2 regions of the Pseudomonas sp. P106(2024) genome follow, and region 2 is predicted to be linked to the other one. Evidence: riboswitches for the same ligand, from Rfam matches in the RefSeq annotation. Region 2 holds a riboswitch; the other holds the start of a gene.
What was found. A riboswitch is a leader RNA that binds a small molecule or an ion and turns the genes downstream of it on or off. The one in region 2 is predicted to bind cobalamin.
Positions count from the first base shown of each region.

Region 1 (3,741 bases), on a different contig from region 2:
GATGTGCGAGCACTCGCAGAAGCTGGCGCGCCAGGAGGGCTTCCTGGCCCTGCAATTCAACTCGGTGGTAGCGAGCAACGAGGTGGCCGTGGCGCTTTGGCACAAGCTCGGTTTCGAGACCGTCGGGCGACTGCCCAAGGCATACCGCCATGCCGAATTGGGCCTGGTGGACTGCCTGGTGATGTACAAGTGGCTGGCCGATGAGCCGGTCGTGGAAAAACCGGCGCTGCTGATCGGGCGCAAGAACATCGAGGCGCGGGTGTCGCGCCGACGCGGGCGATAAGAGGCAGCTGAATCCATCGCGGGCCTGCCCCGCGACGGAATCAGCGCAGGCTCAACCGATCAGAACGCCAACCCCACCTTCACCCCAAACTCGTCGCGCTTGAGCTTGGTGTTGTCGGCCACCGGCGTATCCTCGTCCAGCTTGTATTCGGTACGGGTGTAGTACGCCCCCACCTGCACCGGCATGCCGCCCTGCTGGTTCATCAGCAGCGTGACCTCCGCATACGGGTTGGTGCGGTCCTTCATGTCGACGCTGTCGCTGCCGAAATCATCGACTTTGAGCCGCGCGCGGCCATCAATGGTGTGGCGCGCGCCCACCTCCACGCGCAGGGTCGACGCGTCGAACTGGTGGTTGTAGCCCAGCGCTGCCTTGGCGAACGGCGACTTGTAGGTCAGCCGTGTATCAAGATCGTTGATCTCGGGCTCGAAGCGGGTCCAGCTGTACCCGCCGCCCACCGTCAGGTCGACGAAGTTGCGCGCATCCAGTGCGGCGCGCCAGCCCAGGTCGAGGTCGGCCTGGGCTTCCTTGAGCTTGTTGTCGTTCTTCTTGCCATACTTGGCCTCGGCACCGATCTGGTAGATGAACCCGGATTCGGCGGTCATCTTGTTGCCGAACGTGGCGAACACACCGCCCTGGCCCATGTGTTCCTTGTCCGATTCGCTTCCTCCCTCGAACTTGAACTTGTCGTAGGACCCCAGCAAGCCGAGGGTGAACAGCGGGTCGGTACTCGGTGCCGCCGTGGCAGCCAGAGGGGCACCGAGCAGGGCAAGCAGGCAGGCGTGGCGCAGCAGGTTACGGGTAAACATTCGCAAAAGTCTCCATGACGTGAATGAATGGCGAACGACCGGTTCGAGACAACGGGCTTGGCAAAAGTTCGAAAAAATTTGGCAAACCGCTCTAAACCGCCCTGTCCGTCACAGTTTCCCCACCCACTCGAACGATTGACTCACTGCCCGTTCAATGGTCAGATGCGCGCCAGTTTCAGGTGTCCTGCGCCGCCGTGCGCAGGGTGAAACGGGAAGCCGGTGCGTCGTTGTCACGACAAGTCCGGCGCTGCCCCCGCAACGGTAAGCGAGTGAATCCTTCGACAGACCACTGTGCGCACGCATGGGAAGGTGAAGGCTTCATGCCCCTCGCAAGCCCGGAGACCGGCCTGAGGCGCTACTTGGCAACCCGCGGTGGGCGGGCGCAGGCCGGTATCCGCGTGCGCGCCTGCGTGCGCTTGACCGTTGCGTGTTTTCCACCGGGATCCATCTCTTCCTGCAGCAGTGGAACGACATGTCCCGAATCAACAAGCTTCACACCCTGGCGGCCTGCCTGGCCGTGTCCCTGCCGGCGCTGGCCGACGATCATGAAGTAACGCCCTTCACCCTGCCCTCCACGGCAATCACCGACACCCGCGAGCCACAGGCCATCGACCTGGCCACCCCGTCCCCGACCGGTTCGCGCCTGAACCTCAGCGCCCTGGACACCCCGGCCAGCACCAGCAGCCTGACCGAGGCGCAGATCCAGCAGCGCAACAACCTCACCGTGCAGGACGCCGTGACCCGCTCGCCGGGCCTTACCTTCATCGGCACGCCGGGCGACGGCGGCACCGGCCTGTCGGCCCGCGGCTTCACCGGGCAGAGTTCGGTGATGACCCTGTTCGACGGCTCGCGCCTGTACGCCGGTGCCGGCACCCTGACCTTCCCGGTCGATCCGTGGATGGTCGAGCGCATCGACGTGATCCGCGGCCCCGCCTCGGTGCTGTACGGCGAAGGCGCTACCGGCGCGGTGGTCAACGTGGTGCCGAAGCAGCCGTTCGCTGGCGAGATCCGCAACCACCTGCGTCTGGGCTACGGCTCCTGGGACCGCCAGCAGCTGGGCCTGGACAGCGGCGGCAGCCTGAGCGAGCGCCTGAGCTACCGCGTGACCCTCAACCAGCAGGCCGGCAACGGCTGGGTCGACCGCACCGACTCGCGCAGCCTGGCCCTGAGCGCCGCCCTGCGCTTCGATGCCAGCGACGACCTGAGTTTTACCCTCGCCCACGAACGCGGCGATGCGCAACCGGCCAACTACTACGGCACCCCGCTGATCGATGGGCACCTGCGCAGCAGCGTGCGGCGCAAGAACTACAACGTCAGCAACGACGAGCAGCGCTACCACGACGAGTGGACGCGCCTGACCACCGACTGGACCCTCAGCGACCGCGTCAGTGCCAGCAACCAGCTGTACTACATCAAGAGCCGCCGCCAGTGGCGCAATGCCGAGTCCTACACCTGGGACGCCGCCAACGGCGTGATCCAGCGCGGCAGCTTCCTCGAGATTCGCCATAACCAGGAGCAGCTCGGCGATCGCCAGAGCTTCACCTTCGACCATGGCCTGTTCGGCCTGGACAGCAAAACCGTGGTCGGCGCCGAGTACAACCGCATCCGCTTCAACGTCGACAGCAACTCGCCCTACCGCGATGGCGGCAGCGACCCGCTCGACCCGTGGCATCCGGCTCCGGGCGGCTTCCATAGCCTCAGCCCAACCCGCGCACAAACGCTGTCCAAGGTCGACACCTTCGCCCTGTTCGCCGAAAACCGCACCCAGCTGACCGACCGCCTCGCACTGGTCACCGGCATTCGCCGCGACCAGAATCACATCGACCGCGACGACCTGGCCAACAACAGCCGCAGCGACCGCAGCCTGCAGGGCGGCAACTGGCGCGCCGGCCTGGTGTTCGCTGTCACCGACGACCTGTCGCTGTATGGGCAGTTTTCGACCAGCGAGGACGGCGTCGGCGACCTGCTCACCCAGCGCCCGGACAAGCGCCTGGAACTGACCGAAGCGAAGCAGGCCGAGGTAGGCCTCAAGCAACGTTTCTGGGATACCCGTGGCGAGTGGACGCTGGCGGCCTATCACATCGTCAAGAAGAAGCTGCCGGTGTACAACCCGCTCACCCACGACAGCCAGCAGGCCGGCCAGCAGACCTCCGACGGCCTGGAGGCCAGCCTGGAACTGGCGCTGGGCAACCAGTGGCAGCTCTCGGCCAATGCCGCTTTGGTGCGGGCCAAGTACGATGATTTTCTCGAGGAAGGCGACAACGGCACGGTCCACGACCGCGCCGGCAACCGTCCGCAGGACGTGCCGCGACGCACCGCCAACCTGTGGCTGAGCAAAGGTTTCGGCCAGACCGTGGATGCCGGCATCGGCCTGCGCTACGTGGATGAGCGCTGCGCCAGCGCGGCCAACGACCAGCGCGTGCCGGGCTATACCGTGGTCGATGCCAACCTGGGCTGGCAGGTGCTGCCCGACGTGCGCCTGGGCCTGCAGTTGAACAACCTGTTCGACCGCCAGTACGCCCAGTCCAGCTACAGCGGCGAGCAATGGCTGCTGGGCACGCCGCGCTCGTATTTCGCCACGGTCGACTACCGCTTCTGAGGCGGACTCCAGCGTTCGTCGCACGGTGCTTGATCAGCACCGTGCCACCTGCT
Region 1 covers NZ_JBLIYU010000002.1:392,748-396,488, forward strand. The annotation lists gene AC25M7_RS05375 (GNAT family N-acetyltransferase) at 1-283, shown strand, start outside; gene AC25M7_RS05380 (outer membrane beta-barrel protein) at 343-1,089, opposite strand; cobalamin riboswitch at 1,250-1,454, shown strand; gene AC25M7_RS05385 (TonB-dependent receptor) at 1,562-3,688, shown strand.
Region 1: linked by a shared signal. The riboswitch ahead of AC25M7_RS05385 (TonB-dependent receptor) and the one ahead of cobW (cobalamin biosynthesis protein CobW) in region 2 are both predicted to bind cobalamin.

Region 2 (3,741 bases):
CGCAGGGGCGCTGGTCGAGATGGTCGAGGTCGTTGGTGACCCCGCCGAGCAACTGGTGAATCAGCTCAGTGCCGGTTTCAGGCAGGCCAGCCACTGGGTAACCCTGCGCCTGCAGGGCCTCAAGGATATTGAGCGCCGCGCCCGGCGTGTCCAGGCCGACGCCATTGCCGATGCGCCCGTCGCGGGTCGGGTAGTTGGCCAGCACCAGGGCCACGCGCTTTTCCTGGTTGTCCAGGCGCGCCAGGGTCACCCAGCGCCGTGCCAGTTCGGCGACGAAGTCCATGCGTTCGGGGTGGGCCCGGTAGCAGACCACATCGGACTGGCTGCGCTCGCTGCGCCAGGCCAGGTCCTTGAAACTCACCGGCCGGGTGATGATACGCCCGTCCAATTCCGGCAAGGCGATGTGCATCGCCAGGTCGCGGGCGCCCAGGCCCTGCTCGCTCTGCTCCCAGCCAGGTTGGTTGTCCTGGGCGCAGATCGCCTGCAGCACCGGCACATCGCGGCGCAGCGGACGCAGGTTGGGTTGCTCGGGGCTGGACAGGGCGAAGCCTGTGGTGTTGATCACCACCTCGGCCTGCACCTCGTCGAGCCAGGCCTCGACCTGGTCCAGGCAGGCGCGTTCCTTTAGGCTGGCCACGGCAATGGGCAATGGATTCAGCCCGCAGGCCTGCAGGCGCTGGCAGAACACATCGATGAACGCCGTGTTGGCCGCCTGCAGGTGCGAACGGTAGAACAGCAACGGCGCCACCGGATGCTCCGGATTCCACTCGGCGTACCAGTCCTCCAGGCGCGCCGTGGCCTTGGCCGGGTGATAGACCGCCGTGCGCGGCAAGGGCTGCGGCTCATCCCACGGGTAATCACAACCCAGCCATTGGCTGGCCAGGCAGTTGAACAGGTTAACGGCGTTGGCCTTGCCGCCCTGGCGCAGGAAGTGCCAGAGGCGCTCGGCCTGTTCGCCGCGGACCGTGCCCAGGTCGGTAAGCTCAGGATCGGGGCGGTCGTCGCCGGGCACCAGGATCAGCTCGACCCCACGCTCCGCCAGTTCGACCAGTTGCTCGACACCATAGCGCCAGTAGCCGACGCCGCCATGCAGCGACACCAGGATCACCTTGGCATGGCGCAGCACCTGGTCGACATACACGTCGACCGAGGCATGGTTCTGCACCTGCATCGGGTTGGCCAGGCGCACGCTGGGAAAGTGCGCCGGCAGCTGCTCGGCGGTTTCGGCGAGCAGCGCCAGGTGTGAATCACCGCTGCAGAGGATCACCAGGTCGGCGGGGGTCTGGCCGAGGTCGGCGATGCTGTCGTCCGGCACGAAGCCGCCGGGTTGGGTCCGCAGCAGGTGCATGGTTCAGGCGCCCAGGGCCTGGCGCAGGCGCGCTTCCAGCTGTGCGGCGTCCAGCGCCTGGCCGATCAGCACCAGGCGGGTGATCCGTGGTTCATCGCTACGCCAGGCGCGATCGAAATGCTTGTCGAAGCGGGTGCCCACCCCCTGGATCAGCAGACGCATCGGCTTGCCGGGAATCGCGGCGAAGCCCTTGGCGCGCAGGATGCCGAACTCGGTGACCAGCTGGGTCAGGGCGTCGAGCAGCAGGCTCTCGTCGGACTCGGGCAGATCGATGGAGATCGAGTCGAAGGCGTCGTGGTCATGGTCGTCATGGTCATCGCCGTCGTGATGCGAGTCGTGATGGGTACGGCGACCATCGATATGCACCTCGGACTCGGCGCCCACGCCCAGCAGCACTTCCAGCGGCAGACGGCCACTGCTGGCCTCGATCACCTTGACCGCTGGCGGCAGCTCCTCGGCCACCTCGGCACGGACCTTGGCCAGGCCCTCGGCGTCGATCAGGTCGGCCTTGTTCAGCACCACCAGGTCGGCACTGGCCAGCTGGTCGGCGAACAGCTCGTGCAGCGGCGACTCGTGGTCGAGGTTGGGGTCGAGCTTGCGCTGGGCATCGACCTGCTCCGGGTAGGCGGCAAAGGTGCCGGCGGCCACGGCCGGGCTGTCGACCACGGTGATCACCGCGTCGACGGTGCAGGCGTTGCGGATTTCCGGCCATTGGAAGGCCTGTACCAGCGGTTTGGGCAAGGCCAGGCCGCTGGTCTCGATAAGGATGTGGTCGAGGTCGCCGCGACGGGCCACCAGCTCGCGCATCACCGGGAAGAACTCTTCCTGCACGGTGCAGCACAGACAACCGTTGGCCAGCTCATAGACGCGGCCGTTGGCCTCTTCCTCGGTGCAGCCGATGCTGCACTGCTTGAGGATCTCGCCGTCGATGCCCAGCTCGCCGAATTCGTTGACGATCACCGCGATGCGGCGGCCCTGGGCGTTGTCGAGCATATGGCGCAGCAAGGTGGTCTTGCCCGAGCCGAGGAAGCCGGTAACGATGGTGACGGGAAGCTTGGCCAGTGTTTTCATGTCGCGATGCCCTTGGCAGCAATGGCGCGGGCATGCAGGACGACAGCCACGGCCCTGCCGGCCTGGCGCGTTCGCCACCGGATCACCCCGCCCGGTTGAAAGTCGAAAACGTCACGAGGCAGGTCTCCTGGCTCGCACCGCTGCGGCTCGCTGGCCGGTGGGCCGGCGCCTTCCCGCGCGCCTGCGCAGTGGCTGTGCCGAACCCTTCAGTGCTTACAGTTGCGGGGGCAGCCGCGGCTTGTACCGCGTTCCCGTCTTAGCTCGGGCCAACGCCCGAGAACCTCGCAGCGGCAAGGCTACGCAGTGCCTGCCTGGCGGTCAACCGCCATGGCGATTGACGCGGGCCCGGCCCCGTGATTTGCTAGCGCATTGCGTTCAGGTGCCCCCGACGGGGGTGAAACGGGAAACCGGTGCGTCGCGCCTCCATTGCTAAGGAGCCGACAAGGCCGGTGCTGCCCCCGCAACGGTAAGCGAGAGAAGCGTCCGAACCACTGTGCCAACAGTAAGGCATGGGAAGGTGACGCCCCACGGAGTCCTGCTCCACCTCGCCAGCCCGGAGACCGGCCTGACACGTGCTCACAGTACACCCCGCGGTGGGCGGGCGTCGTCGTATCACCTGGGCCAATCGTGCCCGGGGTCGTCGCGCATGTCCGTTGCCACAACAAAAGCAGCAGAGGAACGCGTCATGCCCATCACCAGCGCCAAACACAGTATCGCCACCCCCGTCAGCCTCAGCCAGCGACTGATCGTCGCGGTCGGCGCCAGCCTGCTGGGCCTGTGCCTGGTGTACTTCGCCGGTTTCTCGCACATCGAGGCAGTGCACAACGCTGCCCACGATACCCGCCACAGCGCCGCCTTCCCTTGCCACTGAGTAAACCCGCATGATTACGCGCATCGCCCGTACCGCGGGCTTCAGCGGCCTGCTCGCGGCCCTGCTGCTGACCCTGCTGCAAAGCTTCTGGGTCACCCCACTGATTCTCCAGGCGGAAACCTACGAGTCCGCCGCCCCGGTCGCCGAACACCATGAACACGGCGACGCCACCGCGCCCCACGAGCATGAGCACAGCGCCGAAGCCTGGTCGCCGGAAGACGGCTGGCAGCGCGTGCTGTCCACCACCGGTGGCAACCTGGTGGTCGCCGTCGGTTTCGCCCTGATCCTGGTCGCTCTCTACGGCCTGCGTGAACCGAACCGCGTGGCCACCGGCGCGCTGTGGGGCCTGGCCGGCTTTGCCGTGTTCTGCCTGGCGCCGACCCTGGGCCTGCCACCGGAACTGCCCGGCACCGCCGCCGCCGACCTCGGTCAGCGCCAGACCTGGTGGATC
Region 2 covers NZ_JBLIYU010000008.1:120,634-124,374, reverse strand. The annotation lists gene cobN (cobaltochelatase subunit CobN) at 1-1,348, opposite strand, end outside; gene cobW (cobalamin biosynthesis protein CobW) at 1,352-2,419, opposite strand; cobalamin riboswitch at 2,520-2,719, opposite strand; cobalamin riboswitch at 2,781-3,002, shown strand; gene AC25M7_RS15350 (CbtB domain-containing protein) at 3,105-3,290, shown strand; gene AC25M7_RS15345 (CbtA family protein) at 3,301-3,741, shown strand, end outside.